Regions from separate parts of the Shewanella sp. SP1S1-7 genome, predicted to be linked through region 1. Evidence: riboswitches for the same ligand, from Rfam matches in the RefSeq annotation. Region 1 holds a riboswitch; the other holds the start of a gene.

Evidence for each region. Region 1 has a riboswitch for thiamine pyrophosphate ahead of Q4Q49_RS20785 (TonB-dependent receptor domain-containing protein). Riboswitches for the same ligand answer to the same signal wherever they lie in the genome.
Region 2: another riboswitch for thiamine pyrophosphate. It lies ahead of thiC (phosphomethylpyrimidine synthase ThiC); the one in region 1 lies ahead of Q4Q49_RS20785 (TonB-dependent receptor domain-containing protein).

Annotation. Positions count from the first base shown of each region.
Region 1 is NZ_JAUOEU010000043.1:7,222-11,441, reverse strand. It holds gene Q4Q49_RS20785 (TonB-dependent receptor domain-containing protein) at 1-2,136, opposite strand, end outside; TPP riboswitch at 2,191-2,316, opposite strand; gene Q4Q49_RS20780 (Crp/Fnr family transcriptional regulator) at 2,514-3,194, shown strand; gene tsgA (MFS transporter TsgA) at 3,262-4,220, opposite strand, start outside.
Region 2 is NZ_JAUOEU010000001.1:287,517-291,736, reverse strand. It holds gene trhA (PAQR family membrane homeostasis protein TrhA) at 1-454, opposite strand, end outside; gene Q4Q49_RS01240 (hypothetical protein) at 962-2,275, shown strand; TPP riboswitch at 2,444-2,542, shown strand; gene thiC (phosphomethylpyrimidine synthase ThiC) at 2,744-4,220, shown strand, end outside.

The sequences.
Region 1 (4,220 bases):
TTGCTTTTCTGCCCAGCCATTATCAGGCTCGTTACCGAAGTAGAAACCGCGCACACCGTATTCTTCATTGAACAAATTACGGCCCCATAAATAAGCCGACCATGCACTCGCCTCATAACCCACGCGGGCATTGACGATAGTGTAGGGTTCAGAACGGGATTCATTGCTGTCTGAATAGTAAAACTCGCTCTTACCGCTTAAGTTTAGGTTAGCAAACCAACCCGAATTGGCACGATAAGTCCCACCAAGGCTGTAGGTAAAGTGTGGTGAATGGGCCAGATCACGGCCAGTTAAATCCACCTCAGTGCCATATTTGTCCTGATACTGATAATCGCCGTAGGCGGTTTCTAACCAACCTAAGCTTGAGTAAATTTGTAGATTATCCGTGGCATACCAGGTCGCATCTAACTCAGCACCATAGTTATTCGAACTGCCTGCGTTTTCGGTGAACAAAATAAAACGCTGTGGTTTATCAGGGTCTTGCTGGGATGCCGCCACCTGTTGATCTTGTCTGTCCATATAGAACAGCGCCAGATTAGTATCGATAAGCCCTGCGAGCCAATGGGATTTAAGGCCAATTTCATAGTTATAAAGCGTCTCAGTACTGAACTCTTTTTTATCGTTCAGTTCGACAGGCAAAGTCATATTAAAACCGCCCGCCTTGTAACCGCGCGCGACACGGACATATGCGTTGTGTGAGTCATTCAGCACTTTACTCACTGCAATATGCCCACCCCACATGGTTTCGCTCGGGTCGAAATTATCGTTATTCGTATCTGAGTAATGGCTATTGCGGCGCTCTAAACGTAAACCAACAGATAAGGCATAATCTGAGCCCAGATCCGTATCGAGCTGACCAAACAAGGCATAGTTCGTCGCTTCATACTCAGAGTCTAAGACTTCATCCGGCCAAGTATTGTATTCAGAATACAATTGGTTATCTTCTTTCAGATTCATGCCGTACACACCAAGCAACCAATCTGTGCTGTCCGCAAAGATTCGGCCCTGCTCGTTAGAACTTAAGCGAAACTCTTGCGACACGGTTTTACGTTGGCCAGTTTTATCCCAAAAATAATCATATTGGCACGGCGCCAGATTGCCATCGTCATCACTGCATTGCTTAGAAGCCCAATACTCTGGGTTCGACCAATCGCCATCGTAACTGTAATGGTGATCGGTATTCGCAAAGGACGTTAACGAGGTTAGCTCAAAGGTTGCGGCGCCGGAATAGGTCGCTTTAAAACCCGCGCCTGTGGTGCGCTGGCTATCGACACCCGGTTGATCCGATGTCGTCTGGGTCGGTGAATTGGTTAAACTCCACACATCATAACCATTATCAAAATCGGCGTGCAGCACAGTTAAATCAAACTGCAAATCGTCAGTCGCATACCAGCGCAGCTTAGCGCGACCGCTGAACTCATCGCGGCCATTGGTATCGTCACGGCCTAAATAGAGGTTGTCGTGGTAGCCATTTTGTTGATGTTGCTGCAGTGACACACGATAAAGCAGCTTGCCAGAATCCGTTAATGGGCCTGAACTGAAACCGCTAAACGTGCGTAAATCATCATCGCCTAACGAGACTTCGCCGCCATGTTCAAACACATCGGTGGGATCGTTACTTTTCAGATAAATCAGTCCCGCTAAAGCATTGGCGCCATAACGTGTGCCCTGTGGTCCACGCAGCACTTCGACTTGCTGTAGATCGTACATGCTCGACACCATGCCAATACCGGATAAATCGATATCATCAATGATGTAACCCACAGAAGAATTAGGCGCACCTTGGTATTGCTCTTGCTCACCTACACCGCGAATTTGAAAATATTTTGGCCGCGAACTTCCACCTGACCAGTTAAAGTTAGCAATAGAATTAAGCACATCCTCGAAATGCTGCGCGCTTTCATCTTGAATTTTTTGACTGTCGATAACGGTAATACTTGAAGGCATTTTTTCTAAGCTTGAACTGCGAAAATCCGCCGTCACTACCATGACTTCCATCTCAGTGCTGGGATCGGGTTTATCGATAGCGTCGGTTTGTGCAAATGCAGCAGTGCTCAGCGCGGCAGCAATGGCTAATGCCAGTGGCGCTCGGGTTAAAAACGGGGAATGACGGTTTGACGTTTTACGGTTTGACATAGGACCTCAAATATAATGTTTGAGATCCGGCAACGAATAAGCGATTCAGAAGTGTGCTGTTAATTGGCCCATTCCTACGCCGGTATTAGCCGGATCAGGTTCTAAGGGTTCGTCAGCTGACATCTCAGTTTGCAGTAATCAACGTAAATTCATTCGCTGCAAACACCCCTTGGCGGCGCCTAGTATACATGACGGAAATAAAAAGTGGGCACTCTTATCTCTGCGATTCAATTAAATGTCGCGAAAACCACGGCCCTTCAGTTCGTATGATGAAAATATCTTTAGTAGCCGCCTAAATCCTTTCGTCCATTTGACCGCCTATCATGATAATGCTATAGAAGGTCGCAATTTCGAAAACAGTAAGAGGATCATAGTCGATGCAGCTAAAACCTTTATCGAAAGGACGTTATAGCCAGCGATGGGAGCAAGACTATCCACTTATTGAAGCGGTTGTACTTAGCTGTATCAGCGAAATAAAAATGCTCAAAAAAGGCGCTCACCTCATGACGCAGGGGGAAGCGATGGCATCACTTGTATTGGTGAAGCAAGGTCGCGTATCACTCGGCCATACCGCGAGAAATGGTCGGTGTTTTCAATTAGGTACTATTGATTGTGATTCACAGCTGTTTGGCGAAATGGAGTTCTTCACCCAGTACCACTGTCAACTAGACATTATTGCCAGTGAACCCTTAGAAATCACGTTGATTAGCGCTGAAAAACTGCAACATTACCTCGGTCAACACCCTCAACTCGCGCTATTTTTCGCTAGTGCAATTGCGATTGACTACCAAGACACAGTGGATATTTTTACTCGGCGACTGCTCTATCCCATCAGTTATAACGTGGCATTTGATATTTACCATGAATACTTAAATGACTTGCCCGTAGATGGCTTTAGTAAACGCTATTTAGAGGCTGAACGATTTGGTACTACCGACCGAGTCTACCGTCGGGCACTACAAAATCTTGAGGAACGAGGCTTAATTGAGCGGAAAAAAGATGGCATTCGGATTTGTGATCTCAACGCACTCAAGAAATTTGTTGAAGCAGGCATATAATCGCTTTCAGCATAACCCACACTCGACTTAATTTAACAACCGAGTGTGGGATGGATGCACAGGTAAATTAACTTACCGATGGCGAGTGTTGTTCCATAGCCGATTTCATCCGACTTGAAACGATCAATAACATAAATATCGCTGCGTAAAGCAAAGGAATCACATACATCACTGTTTGTAATCCGATAATACGTTCAAAGAAAGAACTGATGGCTGGGCTAAACATCGCCCCTGCACTTCCGCTAATAAGAATATATGACACATTTTTGCTGCTGGCTTTTTTTACAAAAGACACGCCATAAGCAATAAATGCATTATAAAGCGCGGCACACACAAAACCGTAACCATAGGTTAAATAAGCTATCCAATTAAGATTATTGGTACTGACAATGGCAGAGGTGAGCACCATAGCTAAAGCAATAATACCAACTAAGAAATGGTGAATTTTTACACGAGTCACAATCACAGTCGAAATTAGGGCACCAATTAGCGCAGCGGACCAATACTGGGTAATAATATTACCCGCCTCTTCAAACGGAATATCAAATTTTTGTTTTACAAATAAAGGTGCCCAAGTTAAAAATGTATATAATGCGAGCATCCCTAAAAATAATCCAATACCCCCGCTAATAATTCCAAAATTCCACTCAGATTGTTGCTTATCTTCTGTTGAAGAAGACTGCTCACATATAGAAAAATTAGTGAATAATGTAATAATGACGGTACCTAACGCGACCAAACCTACAGCTAAATAGCTATAACTCCATGATAGTGAGCTTGTTAATGCATAAGTTGTTATCAATGGAAAAATAACACCTGCAATATTAAAAGTCGCATCCTGCACTACTAACATTGTGCTTTGTAATTTCTCTTGCCACACAGACACCACAATCGTACCAGCAATACATAGACCGATACCGCCACAAAAACCAATCAAGGTCATTGCCACCATCACAACTTGTAGGGAATTGGTTAGATGTAAAGCCAGAGCAGAAAGAGCAACCAGACTGTAACTTATCAAGGTCA
Region 2 (4,220 bases), on a different contig from region 1:
AGCTTAACTTTTTGAATTTGTGAATAAATAGCGTCTTAAATAGGATCCCACCAATCGCAAGCGACCAAATCGCCGTTAAAATCACTATCGATTGCGTCCCCTGTAGGCTTATCAGCATCAAAGGTGTGTAAGTTCCTGCAATCAAGCAGTAAATTGCGCAGTGATCGGCGATCTTAAGTTTATGTTTCCAGCCTGAATGGCTAACGCTGTGGTATAAGGTCGAGCATAGAAAAAGCACTATGATGCTCGCACCATAAATGGCAACGCCTGTTAGTTGAATTGGCGTTAGATGATCTTGCCCTTTGAGTAACATCAGTACCAATGCCACTATGCCTGCTATGACGCCTAAGCCATGGGATACGCTATTAGCGATCTCTTCTTTAATACTATAAGGCCCAGAATTAGCAGGGATTTTAGCTGGGTTTTGTTGTTCGATAACACTTTGACTCGACATGGTAGATACACACTCGCAAACGATAATGACTAAGTCTATCAGTTAGGAAAATAAATCACCATATTTAAGCGCACACTTGTAAGCTTAAATTTCGTGATTGGCTTCTATTGTTTTCACCTTTTATCTTTTTTACGCCGTCTTGCATTCCCGTCAGCGTATCGCATTGATGATGTTATCCGCTTCAAGACGTAAGAGTTAACAAGCCATTTCCCATCAATTTAGCGCGATTGTGATCTCAATTCCCAGCCTTATTTGTCTCGACTGACAAGTGTCTTACTAAGCATTAGCGTAAGCACTGCGCTTGTAACGTGTTGCATTCGCGTTGAACTTTACCCTGTTTGCCTCCTCTAATCTGCGTTGAGTACTCGCAAGTAAATGCAATCATTGGATAATTCTCTTTCAATATTCAGCAACTCGATATTGGATTGATATTGGATTTGAGTGTAATTGTTCCACGTTAAGCATCATCGAAATCAATTGAGACTACACAAAACCTAAGGATGGATTTTGCCTTTTCAACGTCAACCCAAAGCCGTGCCTTTATTGACAGTATCTCCTACAGCAATAGCGATTGGAGATGATACTGATAGTGCTTTGCTTTTTTCGGTCACATCGCCAGAAGGCGAGACTTTTATTGCATTTGATCATCACTTCGTTGATCTGGATACTGCACAAACGCCTGTTTTTACCACTGCTGCCGAGCCGTCAGCGTTCAATCGCGGTGCAGGCCTTTTAGTCACTGAGCATGACATCAAAGGCATCGCTCAAGTTAAAACCCGAGATTTGGTACTGCAAGAAATCCATACTGAACATCAAGATCAAGATAAATTGGTTTCTGAATCTGAATCCAAACTTGAACTGTCTAGGACAATACAAACCCGTGCTCAAGGATTGGGGTTACGTACTCGTCAGCCATATTTCAAAGGATTAAGCCTGCTATTTTTTGTGCTCTTAGTGCATACGTGTTTATTTTTACTTATCTGCATTTTGTGGCGCCCACAGTTAAATCCCTTTGGATTAACGGAAACGGAAAGTCGGGGCCCTAAAGTGACGGCGCTTAAAGCTTACTTTATTTATGCTCCCGCGGTAGAGAAGGCTGAAAGCGCTGCGCTAGAAACAGAGAGCAAGGCCGTGGATAAGACTGAGATGACAAGTTCTGTTACGCCTACAACTGTTCCCACGCCTCAAACTCAAGTTAAGCCTCTGCCAATACTTGAAAAGGTCATGCCTGAAAAAGTAGATCAGGGAAAAGTGAAGCCAGATACGGTTAAACCGGACATCACTCAATCGAGCCAATCTCAATCAAGTGCCCAAAGTGAAGTACAGTCCGCGGAAGTGACGGCAAAAAAACCAACTAATACGCTTGATACCACAGAAATAAAGCCGCAGCTTGGCGCTAAGAGCTCGCCCGCAGCAGAAGGTGAGAGCACAATAGCGACAAGCTCAAGCATGAGTTTATTCACCCAGCAATATTTTGAACGTCAGCGCGAGCAAGCGCTCGATGATCTCGTCATTGAACAGGCCGATAAATTCACCCGGAAATCGAATATGAGTGAAATGAGCCCTGAGATGGAAGTGTTATTTGTCCCTAACGCCGATGATTTCGGTGGCACAACGAGCCTAGATTTACCCTTAGATCCAAATCGTATTGTGCGTAAAGGGGATACTTGTTATCGCGTGGTACAAGTCGGCACTCAAGTTAATCCTTACGCCGAAAATTTAGGTTTCCCATTTGACTGCAGTGGCAAAAAAATCAATCAAGCTATTGATGATGCCATTCAATCTCGATTAAACAAAATGATGCTCAAACCCCATAAATAGTGACTTTCTTTTATGATTTATTTTCACGCCAATTATAAATTTTTTAGTTTTACTTAATTTTTTTCAATTAAAAACAATAGATTGTGAGTCTTTATTTTGGATTGGTAGTTAAGGTTTTTAATTACTTTTTTCCTTGTTTGTTGCTGCCGCTTCTGTCTATACTGCGCACTCATCTTGTCGGAGTGCCTCTTGGCTGAGACCGTTTATTCGGGATCCGTTGAACCTGATCAGGTTAAAACCTGCGAAGGAAACAAGCGTAATAACACACATTAAATCGCCAAAATAGACGGCTTGAACACCTGTTTACTCAGCAGAGTTTTAAGCCTTAATGTTTAGATTTAATTGTTATTGAGCAGGGTAACTCAATTTTTGAAGCCAGTGTTGGCCACAAAAATTGATTGCCATGTCCAGCTATCAACAACTCAATTCTCCAGACAAGCAACTCCATTTTTTAACGTGAGATTGCTTATGTCCAGTTCAAACCAAAACCCAGCTGTAGCTGCCAATGCAATAGAAATCACAGCGCCAGAGTCGACAATCCCTAATAAATCGACAGTGCCTAATAAATCGACTGAGTCTAGTCAATCAATCGTGCCTAAGGCGCCGAGTCGCCGCGAAACCCGCGCGCAGGCCCAAGCCTTTATCGATACGTTAGCGCCGCTGCAACATCCTAATTCACAAAAGATTTATCTCGAAGGTTCCAGTGTCGATATACGCGTTGGCATGCGGCAAATCCTGCAGACTGACATCCTTGTCGGCGGTACAGATGATGCGCCTATCATGGAAAAAAATCCGCCAATTCGCGTGTACGATTGCGCCGGACCTTATTCCGATCCTGAGGCCGACATCAATGTGCGTCTAGGCCTTGGTAAATTAAGACAAAACTGGATTCTAGCCCGCAACGATACAGAGCAATTACCCTGCGCGACCTCAGACTTTACCCAACAAAGACTCGCTGACGACGGTTTAGACCATCTACGTTTTGAGGCTGGCTCGAGTGCCATTGTCCGCCCACGTAGAGCGCTGCAGGGCAAACGAGTCAGCCAATTACACTATGCCCGTCAAGGGATTATCACGCCCGAAATGGAATATGTGGCGATCCGCGAGAACATGGCACTTGCCGAAGTACAGGATGAAATCCTCAATCGTAAAGCCAAGGGCGAAGCTTTTGGTGCCTTAGTCGGCGAACCGATTACCGCAGAATTTGTCCGCGCCGAAGTTGCCCGTGGCCGCGCGATTATTCCGCTGAATATTAACCATCCCGAAGCCGAACCTATGATCATAGGGCGTAACTTTCTGGTGAAAGTGAACGCCAATATTGGTAATTCTGCGGTGACGTCATCCATCGAGGAAGAAGTGGAAAAGCTCGTCTGGTCAACCCGTTGGGGGGCAGATACTGTCATGGATTTATCCACGGGGCGTTATATCCACGAGACCCGCGAGTGGATCATCCGTAACTCGCCAGTGCCCATTGGCACAGTGCCGATTTATCAAGCGCTGGAGAAAGTGAACGGCGTGGCAGAGGATTTAACCTGGGAAGTGTTCCGCGATACCTTGATTGAACAAGCTGAGCAAGGTGTTGATTACTTTACTATTCATGCTGGTGTGCTGCTGCGTTACGTGCCGATGACGGCTAAACGCGTTACTGGGATCGTTTCCCGCGGCGGTTCAATTATGGCCAAATGGTGCCTGAGTCACCACAAGGAAAACTTCCTCTACAGCCATTTTCGTGAGATCTGTGAGCTTTGCGTTGCCTACGATGTATCCCTGTCTTTAGGTGATGGTATGCGTCCAGGCTCGATTGCCGACGCTAATGATGCTGCCCAGTTTGCAGAGCTTGAAACCTTAGGTGAGCTAGTCAAAATCGCGTGGGAATACGATGTACAAACCATTATCGAAGGGCCGGGACATATCCCGATGCAGCTCATTAAAGAGAACATGGACA